DNA from 2 places in the Nocardioides ginsengisoli genome. Region 2 is predicted to be linked to the other one. Evidence: riboswitches for the same ligand, from Rfam matches in the RefSeq annotation. Region 2 holds a riboswitch; the other holds the start of a gene.
The links. A riboswitch is a leader RNA that binds a small molecule or an ion and turns the genes downstream of it on or off. The one in region 2 is predicted to bind thiamine pyrophosphate.
Positions count from the first base shown of each region.

Region 1 (11,073 bases), on a different contig from region 2:
CGTCCGAAGCAGTGGCAGGTGGGGAAGCCGGCCACATCGGGAGGCCCGACGTGAACGCTCACGGATGTGCAACCCGGTCCATTCACGAGGAATAGGGCCGGGGCGGCCCTGCGGGGCGCGTGCGGTCCGGTGAGGTGAGTCGTGGGAACCAGTCACGATGGGGCACAGGCCAGCACGCAGCGCCGTACGTACGTTCTTGACACCAGCGTCCTGCTGGCTGACCCCGCCGCGATGCGGCGGTTCGCCGAGCACGAGGTCGTGCTGCCGGTCGTGGTGATCACCGAGCTCGAGGGCAAGCGCCACCACCCCGAGCTCGGCTACTTCGCCCGCAGCGCCCTGCGGATGCTCGACGAGATGCGGATCAGCCACGGACGACTCGACACGCCCGTGCCCGTGGGTGAGGACGGCGGCACGGTCCGCGTCGAGCTCAACCACACCGACGCGTCGTCCCTGCCCTCGGGCTTCCGGCTCGGCGACAACGACACGCGGATCCTCGCGGTCGCGCGCAACCTGGCCGACGAGGGCCACGACGTCACCCTCGTCTCCAAGGACCTGCCGCTGCGGATCAAGGCGTCGGCGGTCGGCCTGAACGCGGCCGAGTACCGCGGCGAGACGATCAGCGACTCCGACACCGGCTACTCCGGGATGGCCGAGCTGGACGTGTCAGCCGCCGACCTGGACGAGCTGTACGACGACGGCACGCTCGACCTCGCCGACGCCCGTGAGCTGCCCTGCCACACCGGTCTGGTGCTGCTCTCCGAGCGCGGGACGGCGCTGGGCCGGGTCGGCCCCGACAAGCAGGTGCACCTGGTCCGCGGTGACCGCGAGGCGTTCGGCATCCACGGCCGCAGCGCCGAGCAGCGGGTCGCGCTCGACCTCCTCCTCGACCCCGACGTCGGCATCGTCTCGCTCGGCGGCCGCGCCGGCACCGGCAAGTCTGCGCTCGCGCTGTGCGCGGGCCTGGAGGCGGTGATGGAGCGCCAGCAGCACAAGAAGGTCGTCGTCTTCCGTCCGCTGTTCGCCGTCGGCGGCCAGGAGCTCGGCTATCTGCCCGGCTCGGAGTCGGAGAAGATGTCGCCCTGGGCGCAGGCCGTCTTCGACACCCTCGGCGCGCTCACCTCGCGCGACGTGGTCGACGAGATCCTCGACCGCGGCATGCTCGAGGTGCTCCCGCTCACCCACATCCGCGGCCGCTCGCTGCACGACTCCTTCGTGATCGTCGACGAGGCGCAGTCGCTGGAGCGCAACGTCCTGCTCACCGTGCTCTCGCGGATCGGGGCCAACTCCAAGGTCGTCCTCACCCACGACGTCGCCCAGCGCGACAACCTGCGCGTCGGCCGCCACGACGGCGTCGTCGCGGTCGTCGAGAAGCTCAAGGGCCACCCGCTCTTCGCGCACGTGACGCTGACCCGGTCGGAGCGCTCGCCGATCGCGGCGCTGGTCACCGAGATGCTGGAGAACGTGGTCCTCTGATCCTCTCGCCCGCGCGACATTCGCGGGGCCGATGGGGCGGATGTGAACGATGGGACCCGTGGGTTCCTGAGAACACGGTGTAAAACCGCGGTTCGGTTTGCTTCGCCCCATCGGCTCAGGCATGGTGGTCGTCGGCCGCCGGCGGTGTGACGACCAAGTCGGGCCCCGATCGGGCGGTGGCCGCCGCCCCTGACGTCGAGCCCAGATACGAGCAATTGTCGAATCACGCGAAGCCCGCGCCCAAGCACCGCGGAGCGCCGAAGCACGCCCATCTGGCGCAGGCTCCCCGCAAGGCTGCGCGCAACGTCGTCCTCTTCTCCTCCGTGGCCGTCGCGGTCACCGGTGTCTCCGTCGCCGCCGGCCTCGCCGGTGAGCAGGCCGGCCCACCGGCCGCCGCGGGTGGCGCCGACCTCCAGGCCGTGACCGCCTCCTCGGGCCTCAGCGGCCAGGCCGGGCAGTCCGCCGAGCGCGACCTCACCGCGACCCCGACCCGCCGCGAGCCGGTCGTCTCCCGCAGCGACCTGCGCCCCGAGGCGGTGCCGGCCAAGTCGCTCGACCTCTCCGAGTCCCGTACGGCGGCGATCACCGCCGAGCGCAAGCTCTCCCAGTCCGACCCCCGCGACATCGCCAAGGCGCTGCTGGGCGAGTTCGGCTTCTCCTCGAGCCAGTTCGGCTGCCTCGACTCGCTGTGGACCCGCGAGTCGGGCTGGCGCGTCAACGCCGACAACCCGTCGTCCAGCGCCTACGGCATCCCGCAGGCGCTGCCCGGCTCCAAGATGGCCTCCGTGGCGCCCGACTGGGCCACCAACCCGGCCACGCAGATCCGCTGGGGCCTGGGCTACATCAAGAGCCGCTACGGCAGCCCCTGCGGCGCCTGGGGCCACAGCGAGTCCCACGGCTGGTACTGAGCCTTCTACGGCGCGAGCGTGTCGCTCGTGCCACGCCAGGCGCCAGCGCCGCGACACGCCGCCTCCCGGCCCCGTCACGCCCACCGAGGCATGATGGAGGCAGGCGGGGCTTCGGGTGCCCCGAGGAGGAAGGGGCGGGCTCATGCTCTGGACCATCATCGTCACCCTCGTCGGCGGCACGATCATCGGCCTCATCGGCAAGGCCGTCGCCCCGGGTGACCGCACCAGGTTCCCGCTGTGGCTGACCATCGTGTGCGGCATCGTGGGCATGTTCGCGGGCAGCTGGGTCTACTGGGGCTTGTTCGGCCACGACAACCCGCCGTTCGACGGCCACAAGGCGGTGTGGGACAACGCCACCAACGGCATCGACTGGATGCGGCACCTGTGGCAGGTCGTCGTGGCCGCGGTCGCGGTGATCGTGGCGGCGATCGTCACCGGCCGCAAGAAGGCCTGACCGCTACGGGTGGGTCATCGAGGCGAGGTCGAGGGCGGCGTCGAGCTGCTCGAGGGTGAGCTCGCCGCGCTCGACGTAGCCCAAGGCCAGGACGGTCTCGCGGATCGTGCTGCCCGACGCGAGGGCCTGCTTGGCGACCTTGGCGGCGGCCTCGTAGCCGAGGTACTTGTTGAGCGGCGTCACCACCGACGGTGACGAGGCGGCGTAGCGCAGCATCCGGTCGGCGTCGGCGGTGATGCCGTCGATGCAGCGCTCGGCGAGGGTGGCCGACGCGTGCGCGAGCAGGCGCGCCGACTCGAGGACGTTGCGGGCCAGCACCGGCATCGCGACGTTGAGCTCGAAGCTGCCGCTGGCGCCGGCGGCGGTGACCGCGGCGTCGTTGCCGATGACCTGCATGCAGACCATGAGGGTGGCCTCGGGCAGCACCGGGTTGACCTTGCCGGGCATGATCGACGAGCCCGGCTGCAGGTCGGGGAGGTGGATCTCCGCGAGGCCGGTGGTCGGCCCGGAGCCCATCCAGCGCAGGTCGTTGCAGATCTTGGTGAGGCCGACCGCGATGGTCCGCAGCACGCCGCTCAGCTCGACCAGCGAGTCGCGGGTGCCCTGCGCCTCGAAGTGGTTGCGGGCCTCGGTGAAGTCCTGCCCGGTGGCCGCGCTCAGCGCCTCGATCGCCGCGACCGCGAAGCCCGGGGGAGTGTTGATGCCGGTGCCGACCGCGGTGCCGCCGAGGGGGAGCTCCCGCACCCGGGGCAGGACGGCGTCGAGCCGCTCGACGCCGTAGCGGACCGTCGCGGCGTAGCCGCCGAACTCCTGCCCCAGCGTCACCGGCGTGGCGTCCATCAGGTGCGTGCGGCCCGACTTCACCAGATCCGCGAACTCGTCGGCCTTCGCCTGCAGCGAGCCCGCCAGCCGCTCCAGCGCCGGCACGAGGACGTCGGCCACCGACAGCGCCGCCGCGACGTGGATCGCGGTCGGGAAGGTGTCGTTGCTCGACTGGCTGGCGTTGACGTGGTCGTTGGGGTGGGCCTCGACCCCGTCGCGGGCGCAGAGCGAGGCGATGACCTCGTTGGCGTTCATGTTGGAGCTGGTGCCCGAGCCGGTCTGGAAGACGTCGATGGGGAACTGGTCGTCGTACTGACCGTCGGCCACCGCCCGCGCCGCCGTGGCGATCGCCGTCGCCAGCTCGGCGTCGAGCACGCCGAGCGCGGCATTGGCGCTCGCCGCGGCCGCCTTCACATGCCCGAGCGCATGGATCAGCGCCGGCTCGATCGGCGTGCCGCTGATCGGGAAGTTCTCGACCGCCCGCTGCGTCTGCGCGCGCCACAGGGCGGCGGCGGGGACGAGGACGTCGCCCATGGAGTCGTGCTCGGTGCGGAATCCGTCCGGAGTGCTCACCCGTCCAGGGTAGACAGGGGTCAGTCCTCCCAGGGCGGGGTGTCGTCCATCTTCTCGTAGTACTTCGCGAGGTGGCTGCGCACCCGGTCGGCGTCCTTGTCGGGCAGGTCGACGCCGCCGCGCGCGCCCTGCATCACGCCGCCGGCGGCCATCACCGCCCGCGGCACGGCGGCCAGGCGGTCGTCGACCACGTCGGCGATGAGCAGCTTGTACGACGTGAAGTTGTCCTTCGCGTCGGCGTCGTACCACACGTGCGCGTCGCGGTACTTCGCGTTGGGCTCGTCCTCGGCGCCGGCCCAGCGACGGACCCGCTTCTCGGCGGCGTCGCCGTCCCACGACCGGTCGCGGTCGGCGAGGGGGAGATCCTGGAATGAGGTCACGGCCATGGCCGGGAGGTACCCGACCCGGCCGCAACCACCCCGGGAGCGCCCGGGATCACCCGATCACTCGGCCGAGCGCACCCGGATCCCCGTGATCGGCACCGTCACGGCGCCGCCCGGGTCGGTGAAGAAGTCGTTGCCCTTGTCGTCGACCACGATGAAGGCGGGGAAGTCCTCGACCTCGATCTTCCAGACCGCCTCCATGCCGAGCTCGGGGTACTCGATGACCTCCTGGCTCTTGATGCAGTCCTGGGCCAGCCGTGCGGCCGGGCCGCCGATCGAGCCGAGGTAGAAGCCGCCGTACTCGTTGCAGGCCTCGGTGACCTGCTTGGAGCGGTTGCCCTTGGCGAGCATGACCATCGAGCCGCCGGCGGCCTGGAAGGACTTCACGTAGGAGTCCATCCGGCCCGCGGTGGTCGGGCCGAACGAGCCGGACGCCATGCCCTCGGGGGTCTTGGCCGGGCCGGCGTAGTAGACCGGGTGGTTCTTGAGGTAGTCGGGCATCTCCTCGCCGGCGTCGAGGCGCTCCTGGATCTTGGCGTGCGCGATGTCGCGGGCCACGACGAGCGGGCCGGTGAGGGAGAGCCGGGTCTTGACCGGGTACGACGACAGCTGGGCGAGGATCTCGCTCATCGGCTGGTTGAGGTCGACCTTGACGACCTCGCCGCCGGAGATGTCCTCGGCGACGCCCGCGTCGGGCATGTACTGCGCCGGGTCGGTCTCGAGCTGCTCGAGGAAGACGCCCTCGCTGGTGATCTTGCCGAGCGCCTGGCGGTCGGCCGAGCAGGAGACGGCGATCGCGACGGGGCAGGACGCGCCGTGGCGCGGGAGGCGGACCACGCGCACGTCGTGGCAGAAGTACTTGCCGCCGAACTGCGCGCCGATGCCGAAGGACTGGGTCAGCTTGAAGACCTCCTCCTCCAGCTCGAGGTCGCGGAAGCCGTGGGCGCTCATCGAGCCCTCGGTCGGCAGGTTGTCGAGGTAGTGGGCACTGGCGTACTTCGCGGTCTTGAGGGCGAACTCCGCGCTGGTGCCGCCGATCACCACCGCCAGGTGGTACGGCGGGCACGCGGCCGTGCCGAGCGAGCGGATCTTCTCGTCGAGGAACTCCAGCATCCGCTTCGGGTTGAGGACGGCCTTGGTCTCCTGGAACAGGAACGACTTGTTGGCCGAGCCGCCGCCCTTGGCCATGAAGAGGAACTTGTACTCCGGGCCCTTCTCACCCTGGGCCGTCGAGTACAGCTCGATCTGGGCCGGCAGGTTGGTGCCGGTGTTCTTCTCCTCGTACGTCGTCAGCGGCGCGAGCTGGCTGTAGCGGAGGTTGAGCTTGGTGTAGGCGTCGTAGACGCCCTTGCTGATCCACTCGCCGTCGTCGGCGCCGGTGAGCACGCCCTCGGACTTCTTGCCCATGACGATGGCGGTGCCGGTGTCCTGGCACATCGGCAGCACGCCGCCCGCGGAGATGTTGACGTTCTTGAGCAGGTCGAGCGCCACGAAGCGGTCGTTGCCCGACGCCTCGGGGTCGTCGATGATCTTGCGCAGCTGCTGGAGGTGGGCGGGCCGCAGGTAGTGGCTGATGTCGTGCATCGCCTCGGCGGTGAGCCGCTGCAGCGCCTCGGGCGCCACCTTGAGGAAGGTCTGCCCGTCGGGGCCCTCGACCGTCTCGACACCCTCGGTGGTGATCAGCCGGTAGGGAGTGTCGTCCTTACCGGTGGGGAGCAGGTCGGAGTACCGGAATTCAGCTTCAGCCACGAGTCCTGAGGATATCTCCTCGCAGAATGCGACGAGGGCCGGGCCGCGATGCGGCCCGGCCCTCGTGACGGGTGGTGCTGGTGATCAGTAGATGATCGTCGCCGCGCTGCCGATCTCGATGACCGCGCCGACCGGCAGGCCGGCCTTCGCGGTGTCGAGGGTGATCCGGATGGCGTGGATCTGGTTCGACCGCAGGTTCTTGTTGGTGACCTGGCGGTTGATCTCGACCTTGCCGAGGTTGGCGATGTTGATCGTGGTGTTCGGCGAGACGTTGATCGGGATGGTCTGGCCGGCGATGACCAGGTTGACGAGGGTCATGCTCATGTCGCCGGTCCAGGTGCTGCCGACCCGCTTTCCGTGGGCGGTCACCTTGATCGCGTCGGCCTTGATCAGCCCGCCGAGGACGTTGAGCCCGACCAGCTCGTTGCTGGTCGTGATCTCGGCGTCCTTGCCGTTCTTGGTCGAGGTCGACGTCGAGGTGATGGCGCCGGTGTTGAGCAGGCCCGGGACGGCCAGGGTGGCGGTGGTGTTGCGCAGGGTCTTGCCGCCGCTGGACGAGAACGGGACGCCGATCTGGGCGGTCGGGTCGCTGACGACCTTGATGTCGCTGCCCACGTTCGCCGCGATCTTGGTGCCGAAGGCGAAGCCGCCGAGGACCGCGCCGCCGCTGGGCTCGGCCTTGAGCAGCGACTGGTTGACCGGGTTGACGAGGATCGTCGTGCCGACGTTGAAGTCGCCCTGCGGCTTGAGGAGCTGGACGGCGATCGCCCAGTTGAGCGCGATCGCGCCGTTGGCGTCGGTGCCGCTCATGTCGTAGTTGAGGCTGACGATGGCGACGCCGGGAACGGTGACCGAGAAGTTCTTGGGAATCGTCACCGGCAGGTCGACGCCGATGATCTTGATGCCCAGCAGGCTCGAGTTGCCGGTGTGGGTGACCGTGCCGTCGGGCTTGGCCAGCGTCTCCGACTTGGTCTCGATGGCGTCGACCTTGATCAGGCCGCCCAGCAGGCTGACGCCGGCGGTGCGCGCCCACGAGGTGAGCTTGGTGCCGGTCGTGGCGTCGTAGTCGGCGATGGTCTTGGTCTCGGCCGCGCCCACGGTGAGCAGCTGGCCGACCTTGCCGCCGACCGTGCTGTTGGACGCCGCGCGGGAGAAGGCGCCGCCCGAGACGGCGCTCTGTGCGGTCAGGTCGGACTGGACGACACCGCCGACGGCCTTGATGAAGGTCGCGCCGGTGGCGGCGTTGTACGCCCACGCGACGTTGGCAGCCTGCGCCGAGGACGGCATGGCCACCAGCGCGACGCCTACCAGCGCAGCGGTGATGAAGGAAGCGAATCTACGCACGATCTTGGGACCCCATTCCCATCCGTGTTGAATATGACGTTGTGTTCCCCAGGTGAACCACTCTCGCCCCCACCCGGCGATTTGAGGAGTGGTCTCCAAAGAATTTAACGTTCGGCAGTGTAACGGGACGGAGGACCCGTACCCTCATCGGCCCGGCATAGACGGGTGCGCGTCGACGTTCCACCCCCGTGCACGTGTACGACGCGGTGGTCATCGGAGCCGGCCAGGCCGGCCTCTCGGCGTCCTTCCACCTCACCCGGCTCGGCATCGACCACGTCCTGCTCGACGCCAACGACCACCCCGGCGGCGCCTGGCAGCATCGCTGGGACTCGCTGTCCATGCACGACGTCCACGGCGTGGCCGACCTGCCCGACGCGCCTGCTCCCGGCGACTCCGGTGAGCGCGCCAACACGGTGGTCCCGGCGTGGTTCGGGGCCTACGAGGACGAGCACCGGCTGCCCGTCGTCCGGCCGGTGCGGGTCGACGAGGTGACCAGCGACGGCGACCTGCTCGTCGTACGGGCGGGGGAGCGGACGTGGACGACGCGCACCCTGGTCAACGCGACCGGCACCTGGACCCAGCCGTTCGTGCCCTACTACCCGGGCGCGGAGACCTTCCGCGGCGAGCAGCTGCACACCCAGGACTACCCGGGGCCCGAGCACTTCGACGGCAAGCGCGTCGTCGTGGTCGGCGGCGGCGCCTCGGCGGTGCAGTTCCTCGGGGAGCTCGGCCCGCGGACCGATGTCGTCTGGGTGAGCCGTCGACCGCCGGTGTGGCGCGACCGCTTCGACGAGAACGCCGGCCGGCACGCGATCGAGCTGGTGCAGGAGCGGGTCCGCGCGGGTCTGCCGCCGGCGAGCGTGGTCAGCGTGACCGGGCTGGCGCTGCGCCCTCAGGAGCAGGAGGCGGCACGGCTGGGCGTCTACGAGCGACGCCGCTCGATGTTCGCGCGGATCGAGCCGGACGGCGTGCGCTGGGCCGACGGCTCCTTCGAGCGCGCCGACGTGATCCTCTGGGCGACCGGCTTCCGGCCCGCGGTGGGGCATCTGGCGCCGCTGCACCTGCGCAGCGAGCACGGCGGGATCGCCCTGCTGCAGAGCGGCGCCGACGTCCAGACCGCGACGAGCGCCGTCCGCGACCCGCGGGTGCAGCTGGTCGGCTACGGGCCGTCGGCGAGCACCATCGGGGGCAACCGGGCCGGCCGCGCGGCGGCGACCGCCGTCCGGCGGTATCTCGCCGAGCACCCGGTGGCCTCCGGCGCGGAACGTGCGCTAGCGTGACCGACGACAACCCACGGGAGTCCGCGGCAGCGGGCTGAGAGGGAGCTGAAGCCGCTCCGACCGTCACACCTGATCCGGATCATGCCGGCGAAGGAACGGACACGATGACGCCTCACCTTTTCTGCCTGGTCGCGCAATCCGACGACCTCGCCCTGCTGCCTGCCCTGGCCGACGCCGGCGTCGACGGCTTCCAGGTCAGGGACAAGTCCCTCGCCACCGGCGCGCTCGTCACGCTGACCCGCGCGGTCATCGACGTGGTGCGTCCCTCCGGCGCCCAGGTCGTGGTCAACGACCGGCTCGACGTCGCGCTCGCGGCCGGCGCGGACGGCATCCACCTCGGCACCGACGACCTGGCGGTCGCCGACGCGCGCCGGCTGGCGCCGTCGCTGCTGGTCGGCGCGACCTGCCGGACCCGGGCGGAGGTCGTCGCGGCGGCCGCCGCGGGCGCCGACTACGCCGGCTTCGGCCCGGTGTTCGCGACCGACTCCAAGCCGGGACTGCCCGCACCCCTGGGCCTCTCCGCGGTGACGGCCGCTGCTGGCGTGCTGCCGCTGATCGTGATCGGCGGCCTGTCGGCCGCGACCGCGGCGGAGGCGCGCGCGGCCGGGGCCCACGGCGTCGCCGTCATCGGCGGCATCTGGCGACATCCCGATCCCGTGACAGCAGCGAAGGAGCTCGTCGCGGCGGTCGGCTGATGCGGATCGACGTGCTCGGCGCGGGGATCGTCGGGCTGACCGTCGCCGACGAGCTGGTCCGGCGGGGGCATGCGGTGACGGTCGTCGACCCGCGGCCGGCCGGAGGCGCGTCGTACGCGGCGGCGGGGATGTTGAGCCCGGCTGCCGAGGTGTGGCACGGCGAGGAGGAGATCCTCCGGCTGGGGCTGGCGTCGCTCGCGCTGTGGCCGGCGCTGGCCGGACGGCTCGGCGTGCCCCTGCGGCGCAGCGGCACGCTCCTCGTCGGGTACGACGCGGGCGACCTGCAGCAGGTCGAGCGCCAGGTCGCGCTGCTCGCGCGCCACGGACACCTGGCCGAGCCCCTGAGCAGGGCCGGCGTCCGGTCGGCGGAGCCGACGCTGGCGCGGGCCGCGGGTGGCGCGCTGCTGTCGTGCGAGGCGAGCATCGACCCGCGCGCGGTGTGCGCGGCGCTGCTCGAGCGGGCCGACGTGACTGCTGCGCCGCGGGGCGATGCCGAGGCCACCGTGGTCGCGACGGGCGCGTCGCTGCCGGCGCCCTGGAGCGGTCTGGTGTCGGGCGTGCGCGGGGAGATCCTGCGCCTGCGCACGGACGACCCGCCCCGCCGTACCGTCCGCGGCTGGGTGGGGGGCGAGGCCGTCTACCTGGTGCCGCGCGGCGACGACCGGGTGGTGCTCGGCGCGACGTCCGAGGCCCATGCCGCGCCGCCGATCGTCACCGCGGGCGGGGTGCTGCGGCTGCTGGCGGCCGCACGGACGCTGTGGCCCGCGCTCGACCGGGCCGAGCTGGTCGAGTGCACCGCGCGCGACCGGCCCGCGACCGTCGACGGCCTGCCCCTGGTCGGGCCGAGCGGCGTCGACGGCGTCGTCCTCGCGGCCGGGCACTACCGCCACGGCGTCCTGCTCGCGCCGCTCACGGCGCAGCTCGTCGCCGACCACCTCGAGACCGGCCACGTCGACCCGGTCGTCGATCCCCGACGCATCACCGAAGGAGCACGATGACGATCACCTGCAACGGCGAGCCGGTCCGGACGGAGGCCCGGGCGGTCGCCGACCTGCTCCACGAGCGGCTCGGCGGACGACCGGACGGCGTCGCGGTCGCCGTCAACGGCGAGGTGGTGCCGCGCTCGGCGTGGCCGGACCGACTGCTGGCGGACGGCGACGTGGTCGAGCTCGTGACGGCGGTGCAGGGCGGATGAGCGCGCTGGTCGTGGCCGGCGAGGCCCTGTCGTCGCGGCTCTTCCTCGGCACCGGCGGGCTTCCGCAGGTGGGCCTGGTGCCTGCCGTGCTGGAGGCCGCGCGGCCGGCGTTGGTGACGGTGTCGATGCGCCGCACGTCCTCGCTCGTGGAGGGCGGCCTGCTCGATGCCCTGCGGACGGCGGGCGTGCGGCTGCTG
Region 1 is NZ_BAABAC010000044.1:14,005-25,077, forward strand. Features, by position in the region: gene phoH2 (RNA 5'-3' helicase PhoH2) at 142-1,473, shown strand; gene AB4880_RS23055 (aggregation-promoting factor C-terminal-like domain-containing protein) at 1,689-2,381, shown strand; gene AB4880_RS23060 (GlsB/YeaQ/YmgE family stress response membrane protein) at 2,524-2,835, shown strand; gene AB4880_RS23065 (class II fumarate hydratase) at 2,839-4,230, opposite strand; gene AB4880_RS23070 (hypothetical protein) at 4,251-4,616, opposite strand; gene AB4880_RS23075 (fumarate hydratase) at 4,674-6,362, opposite strand; gene AB4880_RS23080 (choice-of-anchor P family protein) at 6,447-7,649, opposite strand; gene AB4880_RS23085 (NAD(P)-binding domain-containing protein) at 7,895-8,986, shown strand; TPP riboswitch at 8,990-9,099, shown strand; gene thiE (thiamine phosphate synthase) at 9,091-9,681, shown strand; gene AB4880_RS23095 (FAD-dependent oxidoreductase) at 9,681-10,679, shown strand; gene thiS (sulfur carrier protein ThiS) at 10,676-10,876, shown strand; gene AB4880_RS23105 (thiazole synthase) at 10,873-11,073, shown strand, end outside.
Region 1: linked by a shared signal. The riboswitch ahead of thiE (thiamine phosphate synthase) and the one ahead of AB4880_RS07740 (thiamine ABC transporter substrate-binding protein) in region 2 are both predicted to bind thiamine pyrophosphate.

Region 2 (11,073 bases):
CGACGAGCGCGTGCACCCCGTGCCGCTCGCCCGCGACCTCGAGCTGGGCGAAGACCACCGCCACGCGGGCATGGCGTGCCGCGTTGCCGATGTAGTCCTTGCCGGCCTGCTCGGTGTTCGTGGTGATCACGAACTCCCCGGCGGCGGCGTCGTAGGTGGCGACCGTGCCCAGCGCCTGGACGTTGCTGCCGTGACCGGTCTCCGTCATCGCGAAGCAGCCGAGAAGACGGCCGGCGACGAGGTCGGCGAGATAGGCGTCGTGGTGGCGCGCCGTGCCGAGCTGCAGGATCGCGCCGCCGAAGAGGCCGAACTGCACCCCGACCTTCACCAGGACCGACAGGTCGCCGTAGGCGAGGGTGTCGAAGGCCGCGATCGAGGCGCCGATGTCGCCCCCGCCGCCGTACTCCTTCGGGAAGCCCATGCCCGCGGCGCCGGTGCCGGCGATCTCGAGGACGACCTCCTTGACCCGCTCGCGGAACGCCTCGCGCGACATCGTCTCGGCGTCCTCCAGCACGGAGGCGTACGCCGGCAGCAGGGTCCGCACCTTCGCTCGGACGTCGGCGTACCGACCGTCGAGCAGGGCGGTGAGCTCGGTGACGTCGACCGTCAGCTCGGGGGGCTCGGTCGCGGTGGACTCCTCGGCCATGCGCCGAACCTAGTGGACGATCACGGCCGCGCGTAGAAGTCGGGGGTGCGCCAGTAGTACATCGAGTCCTCGCTGACCGGGCGACCGGTGCGCGGGGCGTGGATGATCCGGCCGTTCCCGACGTACAGCGCGACGTGGTAGATCGAGCTCGAGCTGGGGCCGTCGCCCCAGAACACCAGGTCGCCGGGGCGCAGCTCGCTCGCGGAGATCGGGGTGGAGACGTCGTACTGGGCGACGGAGTAGTGGGGCAGGCTCTTGCCGCCCGCGGCCCACGCCTGGGAGGTCAGGCCGGAGCAGTCGAAGGCGTTCGGGCCGTCGGCGCCCCAGACGTAGGGCTTGCCGAGCTGGGCGCGGGCGTAGGCGATCGCGGCCCGGGCGCCGTCGCCGTCGGCCGGCGGCGCGGGCTCGTCGCCGGGCCGGGGCTCGTCGGGCTTCGGGTCGTGGGCGACGGCGGGCGTGGCCTTGACGGCCTTGGCCGCAGCGGCCGCCTCGGCCGCGCGCCGCTCCTCGCGAGCGAGCAGGATCGCGTCCTGGCGCTTGCGCGCGAGCCGGACGCTGATGCCCTGCAGCTTCGCGAGCCGCGCGACCAGCCGGGTACGACGCGCCTCGATCGCGGTCGCAGCGACGGCGGCATCACTGGCCGCGGCGTCGGCGGCGTCCTTGGCGACCCGCGCGTCGGCGAGCGCCTGCTCGGCGTCCTGCGACGTCGCAGCCGCCTTGCCGGAGGCCTTCTCGGCAGTGTCGGCCGCGGCGACGTACTCGTTGCGGCGCTGGTCGAAGCGCGCCTGCAGGTAGTCGCTCGCCGACGACCGCTCGAGCAGCGACTCCATGCCGTCGGCGGTGACGAAAGCGGTCGCGGCGTTGAGGTCGAGGCCGGAGTTGTGGGCGAGGACGATCGCGTCGCGGAACTGCTTGACCTGGACGGCGAGCGCCCGGTCGGCCGCCTTCGACGCCGTCGCCGCCTCCCGCGCGGCGATCCGCGCCTGCTGCGCCGTCCACCGCGCGCCGTTCCACGCCTCCGCGGCCTTCGCCGCCCGCACCGACGCGGCGTCGAGCTCGGCGTTGGCGGCGTCCAGCTTGCGCTGCAGGACGCCCACCGCCCCCTGCGCCGCCACCGCCCGGTCCTGCGCCGCGCGGACCTCACTCGCCGTCGGCGTCCCCGGCGTACCGGGCTTCGGAGTGCCGGGATCGGCCTGCGCACCGGGCACGAAGACACCCGCCGTCAGGACGAGGGCGAGGAGTCCGGTACCGAGGCTGGGTGAGCGCACTTGCGTCACCGTAGTGCGCTTTCGTCACATTAGCCACAAAAATCCCAACTTTCTCAGGGATCGTCGGCGTGTCGGCTTGACGAACTACACCGTTGTAATTCTCTCCGCTCTCTCGTCCACGTCGACGAGGGCCCTCCGGACGGACTGGACATCGGCGCGGATCCGATGAACCTGGTTGATGCAATCCGCGCCGATCACGCCCCGAGGCGCCCCGACGCAGGGTCGTGTGCCTGAGAACCCGCCCACAGGCGTTCTCAGGCACACGACCCCGCGTAAGAGGGGTCAGGCGGCCGCGCCAGCGGCGGCGCGGACGAAGTCCGTGCCGACAACCGCGCCGCCCAGCCGACCGGCCGGGACCCGCAGTCACGGACGGCGAAGCCGCCGCGCAGCGGGCCGAGCGCAACGAGGCTCCTTGACGGCGGGTGCCGGTCGGCTACCGCGCGGCCGCCGACCGACCCCGTGACTCCAGCCCGTGGATCAGTCCGCGTCGACCGGGATCTTCGACGTGGTCGTCGTCGGGTGCGACTTCAACCCGCGATCGAACTTCTGCCCGCTCGCGATCCCGCCCACGTAGAACGACACGATCGCGATCGCGATGCCCGCGACGTCGTCGGCGACGTAGTGCCAGCCGAAGTAGAGCGTGGCGATGACGGTGAGGCCGAAGTTGACCCAGAAGACGATCTTGAGGATCTTCGAGCGCAGCGTGTACTGCACCATCAGCGCGAAGAGCAGGGTGATCGCGCAGTGCAGGCTGGCGAAGCCGGCGATGGAGTTCACCGACTCGGTGACGCCGCCGTACAAGACGTTGCCGCGTGCTCTCACGATCGAGTTCATCAGGTCGGTCGTGCCGGTGTGGGCGAGGCCGCCGAGGCCGTAGTACTCCGACTGGTAGGCGATGCCGGGCCCGAGGGTCGGGAGCAGGTAGTACGACAGGGTGCCGAGCGACCAGGCGAGGCACTGGGAGGTGACGAACCAGTAGCCGAAGGACATGTTCCGCGACCACACCAGCCACGCGGTGACGGCGAGCGGCACGAGCGGCAGGAAGCCGAGGTAGATCGGCGAGAGCAGCTCGGCGGTGAAGGTCTTGCCGAGCAGGCCGTGCAGGACGTCGCTCGGGTCGTGGCCGAAGAAGATGACCCGGTCGAGCAGGTGCAGCTCGCGGTCGTAGGACAGCGCCTTGACCTCACCCGGCACGTGGTGCGGGTCGGAGCGGACGAACGGCAGGAACGACTTGAGGTTCCGGTAGCTCACATAGGTGAGGTAGAACGCGATCACGCCGATGGCGACGAGCATCGCGCGCTCCTTCGTCCAGTGCGTGCGCAGCCGCTCCCGGACGATCGGTACGACGCGGCTCGGCCGGGCGCGCGCCTTCCAGAGCGTCAGCGGCAGCAGGTCGAGCAGCAGGGCGCCGAGCAGCAGCAGCGGAAGCCGGATGTACGACGGTCCGAGGAAGCTGCCCTCCGGGTCGAGCAGCCGCCGGTCGAGGCTGATCGAGGCGTACAGCGCCAGGCCCAGCATGAGAGCGGCCGTGCCGATGAGGAGGGTGTAGGCGCGGCGATACACCCGACGGAGTCTAGGAGACGTCACCAGAGCCGACCGGCACAGCGCCACCCAAGGGCGCGATTCCGTGCCCTTCGACACGTACGACGACCCGCTCGCCGGCCCGCGGAGCCCAGCCCGCGGTCCCGACGGCGTCGAGCTCGCCGATCCCGTCGACGTCGACCACCAGCCGCGATCCGTCCGGCGTCAGCCGCGCCGCGCGCACCAGACCGGACGCCCCGGAGCCGGCCGCCCCCGGGCCGGACGGCGCAGCGACCACGGCGGTCGCCCGGACCGCGACCTCGCGCGCGACCGGCCGGTCGGCGAGCCGCAGCAGCGCCTCCGCCGCCTCGCCCACCAGCACCCGCGGATAGCCGAGGAAGAGGGCGGTCTCCGCATCGGCCGGCGCCGACCACACGTCGGCGGTCGCGCCCTCCTGCACGATCCGGCCGCCGCGCATGACGGCGAGCCGGTCGGCGACGGCGAAGGCCTCGTCCTGGTCGTGGGTGACCAGGAGGGCCGTCGTCCCGGCCTCGGTGAGGATCCGCCGCAGGTCGGCGGCGAGCCGCACCCGCAGGCCGGCGTCGAGCGCGCTCAGCGGCTCGTCGAGGAGCAGCAGGCGCGGGCGGGCGGCCAGCGAGCGGGCGAGGGCGACCCGCTGCCGCTCGCCACCCGACAGCGTCCGGGGCAGGCGGTCGCCGTAGCCGCCGAGGCCGACGAGGTCGAGCAGGTCGCCGACCGCGGCCCGCACGGCCGTCCGCGACTCCCCCTGCAGCCGCAGCGCGTAGCCGACATTGCCGGCGACGGTGAGGTGGTCGAAGAGCTGGCCGTCCTGGAACATCAGCGCGAAGCCGCGCCGGTGCGTCGGCGTCCCGGCCAGGTCGGCGCCGTCCCATGCGATCGCGCCGGAGCGCAGCGGCTCGAGGCCGGCGACCGCGCGCAGCAGCGTCGACTTCCCGCACCCCGACGGCCCCAGGACGGCGAGCACGTCGCCGTCCGCGACGCTGAGGTCGACGCCGTCGACCGCGACCGTGCCGTCGAAGGCGACCTCCACGCCCTTCAGGTCCAGCATCACCAGGCTCCCGTTCCCGGCACGCGCAGCCGATCGACGACGAGGATGACGCCCGCCGTCACCGCGGCGAGCACCACCGACGCGGCCATCGCCGTGCCGTAGTTGAGCGCCCCGGGGTGGCCGAGCAGCCGGTAGATGACCACCGGCAGCGTCGGCTCCGCCGGGCGCACGATGAAGGACGTCGCCCCGAACTCCCCCAGCGACACCGCGAACGCGAAGCCCGCCGCCGCCAGCAGCGGCCGCCAGACGACGGCGAGGTCGACGGTCCGGAGGGTCCGCAGCGGGCCGGCGCCGAGCGACGCGGCGGCCTGGCGCTGGCGGTCGTCGATGCCGGCGAGCACCGGCACGAGCGTCCGTACGACGAGCGGCAGCGCCACCAGCGCCTGCGCGATCGGCACCAGCAGCGGGCTCGCCCGCAGGTCGAGCGGCGGCTCGTCGAGCGCGATCAGGAAGCCGAAGCCGAGGGTCACCGCCGAGACGCCGAGCGGCAGCATGAAGAAGCCGTCGAGCACGGTCCGGGCGCGGCGGCCGGCGCGCGAGCGCATCCGCCGGGTCACCACGAACGCCACGACCAGGCCCAGCGACAGCGACATCCAGGTCGCGTCGACGGCGATCCGCAGCGAGGCCAGGAGCGCGTGGCCCACCGAGACCTCGAGCAGGCCGTCGGCCGAGCCGGCGAGGGCGCGGTAGAAGTCGAGCGTCCAGCCGCCGTCGCGCCGTACCGACCCCAGCGCGAGGGCCAGCACCGGCAGGGCCACCAGGGCGAGCGTCAGCGTGGTGACGACGATCGCCGGGACGTCGCGCCGCTGCGGGCGCGCGGGCGCCGCGGCGACCCGCCGCACCGTCGGGTCCGGTACGGCGCGCAGCCGGCCCACCACGACCAGCAGCGCCACCACCGCCAGCATCTGCACGAGCGAGAGCGCCGCGGCGGCGGGCAGGTCGAGCAGGTCGGCGGTGAGGAGATAGATCTCGGTCTCGACAGAGGAGTACCGCACCCCGCCGAGCACCAGCACCACACCGAACGCGGTCGCGCAGAACAGGAAGACCACGCTCGCCGCCGACACGATCGCCGGCCGCAGCGCGGGCAGGGTGACCGTCCGGAACACCTGCCACGGCGAGGCGCCGAGCGCCGCCGCAGCCTCCGCCGGGCGCCGGTCGAGCCCCTCCCAGGCCACCCCGACGGTCCGGATCACGACCGCCACGTTGAAGAAGACCAGGCCGATCAGGATCGCGACCGGCGTCCCGTCGAGCCCGAGGAAGCCGAGCGGGCCGGACGACGCGATCAGCTGTCGCACCGCGAGCCCGACGACGACGGTGGGCAGCACGAAGGGCACGAGCAGCGCGGTCCGGACCAGACCGCGGCCCCGGAACCTCAGCCGGTGCAGGACGTAGGCCGCCGGCAGGCCCAGCAGCACCGCGCAGGTCGTCGCGACCGTGCTCGTCCAGACCGTGAACCACAGCACCCGCCCGGTCCGCGGCCGGCGCAGGACGTCGAGCACCGCGCCCGGGTCGAACGACCCCGACGGCCAGGCGCCGCGGTGCAGCATCGCGCCGACCGGCAGCACGAAGAAGACCGCGACGACCGCGACCGGCACCGCGGCGAGGGCGACGTACGCCGCTCGCCCGGTGAACCGGCCGGCCGTGATCATCGGGAGACGATCTCGGTCCACTTCTGCAGCCACGCCTGGCGCTTCGCGGTGATCTCGGACGGCGCGACCTGCTCGGTGCGCTGCGGCTTCACCGCGAACTTCGCCCAGGTCGCGGGCAGCGCGGTGTCGGACGCGACCGGGAAGACGTACATCGACTCGGGCAGCGCCGCCTGGACCTCCGGCGACAGCAGCCAGTCGATGACCGCACGGGCGCCGGGGGTGTTGGTGGTGTCGCCGCGCAGCACGCCGGCGTACTCGACCTGCTCGAAGCAGCCGTCGAGCAGCGCGCTCGTCGACGTCTTCGTCTCCGCCTTGTTGAGCGTGAACGCCGGCGAAGAGTCGTAGGACACCACGATCGGGCGGTCGCCGCCGGAGAAGGAGAAGTCGGTGAAGTAGGCGTCCGACCAGCCCTTGACCACCTTGGCGCCGTTGTCCATGAGCTTGGTCCAGTAGCTGGCCCACCCGTCGCCGTACGTGGCGATGGTGGCGAGCAGGAAGGCCAGGCCCGGCGAGCTGGTGCTCGCGCCCGGGATGACGAAGAGGTCCTTGTAGGCGGGCTTGGCGAGGTCGTCGATCGACGTCGGCGCCGCGATGCCGTGCTTCTGGAACCAGGCGTCGTCGACGTTGACGCACACGTTGCCGTTGTCGATCGGCGTCACGGCGTGGCTGTCGTCGCCCGGCAGTGCGTACGTCGACGCGCCCTTCGGCAGCGTCGGCTGGTACGGCGCGAACACGCCCGCGTCGATCGCCCGCGAGGCGAAGGTGTTGTCGACGCCGAAGACGACGTCACCGACCGGGTGGTCCTTGGTCAGCACCAGCTCGTTGGTGAGGGCGCCGGCGTCCTCGAGCTTGCTGATCTTGAGCTGGTAGCCCGAGTCCTGCTCGAACTTCTTGACCAGCTCCTTGGGCAGGGCGAACGACTCGTGGGTCACCAGGGTGACCGTCTTGTCGTCGGCCTTGCGCCCGTCGTTCTCGTTGCTGACGAGCGAGCAGCCCGTCACGAGGAGCGTGGTCGCCGAGAGGGCAGCGAGGCCCGTGAGCATGCGCGAGCGCATCATGACTCCCTTCGCCGGTGCTAGCCGGATCAGGTTCGGAGGGTCTGCGGCGGATCCGCACTCTCAGCCCGCTCACGCGGGCTCCCCTGTCTGTACGCGCCCAGTCTAGATCGGGGCGGGGGCGGCAGCGCCCTCGGGTGGCCCCGGCCGAGTCGTGTGCCTGAGAACCCGTCCAGACGCGGTCTCAGGCACACGACTCCGCACAGCGGCAGGTCAGACCGACGTGTAGACGACCCCGTCGGGGCGGTCGACCAGCGTGGCCTGGCCGCGCGCGACGAGCAGGTCGAGGTGGGCCTTGGTCTCCATCGCGGCCATGCCCTGGCTGAAGACGTCGAGCTCGCCGAAGGCGCGCTCGTGGCGGGTCCAGCCGAGGTCGCGGGCGACGACGAGCGAGGTCGCGTCGCCACGCTCCTCGAGCGAGGCCAGGCACTGGTCGAGCCGCTCCTCGTGGTGGGCGAGCAGCTCGTCGACCCGCTCGTACGACGACGGCGCGACCGGCCCGTGCGCGGGCAGGATCCGCAGGTCGGGCAGCTCGCGGACCCGCGCCAGCGAGGCCATGAACTGGCCCAGCGGCTGGTCGGCGGGCGGCACGGTGAAGCCGATCGACGGGGTGATCGTCGGCAGCACGTGGTCGCCGGCGAAGAGCACGCCCTCGGTCTGGTCGGCGTAGACGTAGTGGCCGGGCGTGTGGCCCGGCGTGTGGACGGCGTCGATCCGGCGGCGGCCGATGTCGAAGGTGCGGTCACCCTCGAGCCAGACGTCGGGGAACGCCCAGTCGACCGGGCTGGGCAGCTCGCCGGGGCCGGCGGCCCACAGCTCGGCGATCTCCTCGGCGCCGGCGGTGCGCAGCACGGCGAGGAACGGGCTCTCGTCGAGACCGTCGTTGCCGGCGCGGTGGAGCAGCTCGAGGGCGGGCTGCTCCTCACGGCCGAGGACGACGTCGGCGCCGTACTCGTGGCCGAGGACGGTCGCCAGCGTGAAGTGGTCACGGTGGACGTGGGTGACCAGGAAGCGCTTGATGTCGCCGAAGCCCGACCCGATCGAGCGCAGGCTGGTGTCGAGCAGCTCGCGCGCGACCGGGATCGCCCAGCCGCCGTCGATCAGGGTGAGGCCGTCGTCGCCCTCGACGACGTAGACGTTGACCGCCTTGAGGGCGTCCATCGGGAGGGGCAGCGGGATCCGGTGGATGCCGTCGGCGACCCGCCACGCCCCCTCGTCCGCCCAGTGCCGGCCCGAGTCCGGCGAGACGGCGTGTCCGGTGGCGATCCCTCCCGATGTCATGAGCCCACTCTAGGTAGCGTTCACTTCCGCCCGGAGGTCGGGTAGCTGCAGGTCGAGGTTCGGCTCCTGGATCCCGCCGTCGACCTCGAGCATCTTGCCCGTGACGTACGCGCCCGCGGCCGAGGCGAGATAGACCACCGCGGCCGCGATGTCCTCAGCCTCGCCGATCCGCCCGAGCGGGGTCGCGTCCTCCAGCTGCTGCTTCATCTCGGGCACGCCCGCGACGAACTCCAGCGCGCTCGTCATCACCGAGCCGACGAAGATGCCGTTGACCCGGATCTCCGGGTTGAGGTCGGTCGCGGCGAGCCGCGACCAGTGCGCGAGCGCGGCCTTCGCCGTCCCGTAGGCCAGGTAGCCGCGGCCGGCCAGCCGGCCCATGGCCGAGGAGATCGAGGTGATCGACTTCTGTCGTCCCTCGCCGGCTGACCGCAGCATCAGCGGCACGGCCGCCCGGCTCAGCGCGTGGGCGGTGGCGACGTTGAAGTGGAAGGCCTCCTCCAGGTACGCCACGTCGGTGTCGAGGAAGGCGTTCGGGATGGTGCCGCCGACGTTGTTGACGACGATGTCGAGCCGGCCGAACTCGTCGTACGCCGCCTGCGCGAGCCCCGCGACCTCCTCGGTGTGCGCGAGATTGGCGGGTACGACGAACGCCCGGCGTCCCACGGCCTCGATCCGGCGGGCGACGTCGTGCAGCTGGGTCTCGGTGCGCGCCGAGAGCACCACGTCGGCACCGGCCTCGGCCAGCGCGATCGCGGTGGCGGCGCCGATCCCGCGGCCCGCGCCGGTGACGACGGCGACGTGATCGGTGACGGTGAAGCGGTCGAGGATGCTCATCGGGCCTCCTTCGTCCCGGCGACCAGGCCGCGGCCGGTGACCAGCGGCAGGTCGAGCGCGGTGATCAGGCCGGGCTGGGCGGCGACGACGGCCGGCACCGCGTTGATCAGCCGCTGGGCGGTGACGATCATCCCGGAGACGTTGTGGTCGCCGTGCTCGCCGTGGTGGCTGAACTCCAGCTTCATGCAGGGCTCGCCGGTGATCTCGACGCGGTAGCAGCCGTCGCCCTCGGCAGGCTTGGGCCACTCGGGCACCTGGTCGGGCGACGTACGCGTGACGTGCTCGAGGGTGATCCGCGGGACGCCGTCCACGGTGCCGATGACCTTGAAGCGGACGGCCCCCATGGTGCCCTCCGCGACGTCGAGCGACACGGTCTTGGTGTCGCGCTCGGCGGGACGCCGGTCGACCTCCTCGATCAGCGGCTCGTCGAGGGTGACGCCCAGGCCGGCCGCGAGCACGCGGACCACCGGGCCCCAGGCCGTGGTCAGGATGCCCGGCTCCCACAGCAGCGGCTTGACGTCCGGGTCGTCGAGCGGCTGGCCGAAGCCGAAGAGGTCGCGCATCACGACAGGCTGGTAGTACGTCGAGTAGTCGGCGATCTCGGCCACCGTGATGTGGTCGATCCGCTGGCTCAGGCTGGTCAGCACCAGCGGCAGCACGTCGTTGGCGAAGCCCGGGTCGATGCCGTTGACGTGCAGGCTGGCGTTGCCCTCGCGGCCGGCCTCGTCGATCGCGTCGATCATCTCGGCGGGCAGCGTGCCGTCGCGGTGCAGCAGGATGACCGGTCCGGACGAGACCACGTTGACGCCGTCCCGGATGAGTGCGGTGAGGTCGTCGATGGACTCGAAGACCCGGTCGTCGGTCATCGCGCCGTGGATGACGCAGTCCGGGCGCAGCGCGACCAGCTCGTCGCGGTCGGTGGTCGCCGTGACCCCGAGCTCACGGTCGAGGCCGGCCAGCAGGCCGGCGTCCTGGCCGTGCTTCTCGGGCGTGGAGGTCCACACGCCCACCAGCTCGAGGTCGGGGTGGGCGTCGACGCCCACGATGGCGTGGCGGCCGATGGTGCCCGTCGACCAGACGACGACCCGCAACGGCTTCTCCGGGATGACCTGTGACATGCAGAGAATGTAGAACAGGTTCTAGTTCCTGGGAAGGGGTTCCGGCCCCCATGCTCAGGGCGCCGGGATCACCTCACCCGGCGCCCACTCGGGACAGCGGGTGCCCGAGTAGATCGTGGGCATGCACCGGTTGCAGTGGATGCAGATCCCGCTCGCCGCGACGCCGGCCTGCAGCCGGTTGACCAGGTCCGGCTCGCGCAGCAGCGCCCGCCCCATCACCACGAAGTCGAAGCCGTCGGCCATCGCCTGCTGCATGGTGTCGAGCCGGTTGATGCCGCCGAGCAGCATGAGCGGCATCGCGACCGCGCTGCGGAACTCCAGTGCCTTCGGCTTGAGGTAGGCCTCCTCGAAGTCGTAGCTCTTGAGGAAGCTGCGCCCGACCGGGGTCTTCATCCCCCACCGCACCAGCGGCGGCATCGCCTCCGCGAACTCCGCGACCGGCGCCTCGCCACGGAAGAGGTACATCGGGTTCATCAGCGACGAGCCGCCCGAGAGCTGCAGCGCGTCGAGGTGGCCGTCGGCCTCCAGCAGCCGAGCGAGCTCGATGCCCGCCTCCGTGGTCACGCCGCCCTTGAAGCCGTCGGACACGGACACCTTCGCGGTCACCGCGA
Region 2 is NZ_BAABAC010000013.1:252,928-264,000, forward strand. Features, by position in the region: gene AB4880_RS07715 (acyl-CoA dehydrogenase family protein) at 1-646, opposite strand, end outside; gene AB4880_RS07720 (C40 family peptidase) at 667-1,914, opposite strand; gene AB4880_RS07725 (phosphatase PAP2 family protein) at 2,392-3,477, opposite strand; gene AB4880_RS07730 (ABC transporter ATP-binding protein) at 3,488-4,525, opposite strand; gene AB4880_RS07735 (ABC transporter permease) at 4,525-6,174, opposite strand; gene AB4880_RS07740 (thiamine ABC transporter substrate-binding protein) at 6,171-7,232, opposite strand; TPP riboswitch at 7,219-7,327, opposite strand; gene AB4880_RS07745 (MBL fold metallo-hydrolase) at 7,443-8,510, opposite strand; gene AB4880_RS07750 (SDR family oxidoreductase) at 8,520-9,344, opposite strand; gene AB4880_RS07755 (NAD(P)H-dependent amine dehydrogenase family protein) at 9,341-10,462, opposite strand; gene AB4880_RS07760 (oxidoreductase) at 10,517-11,073, opposite strand, start outside.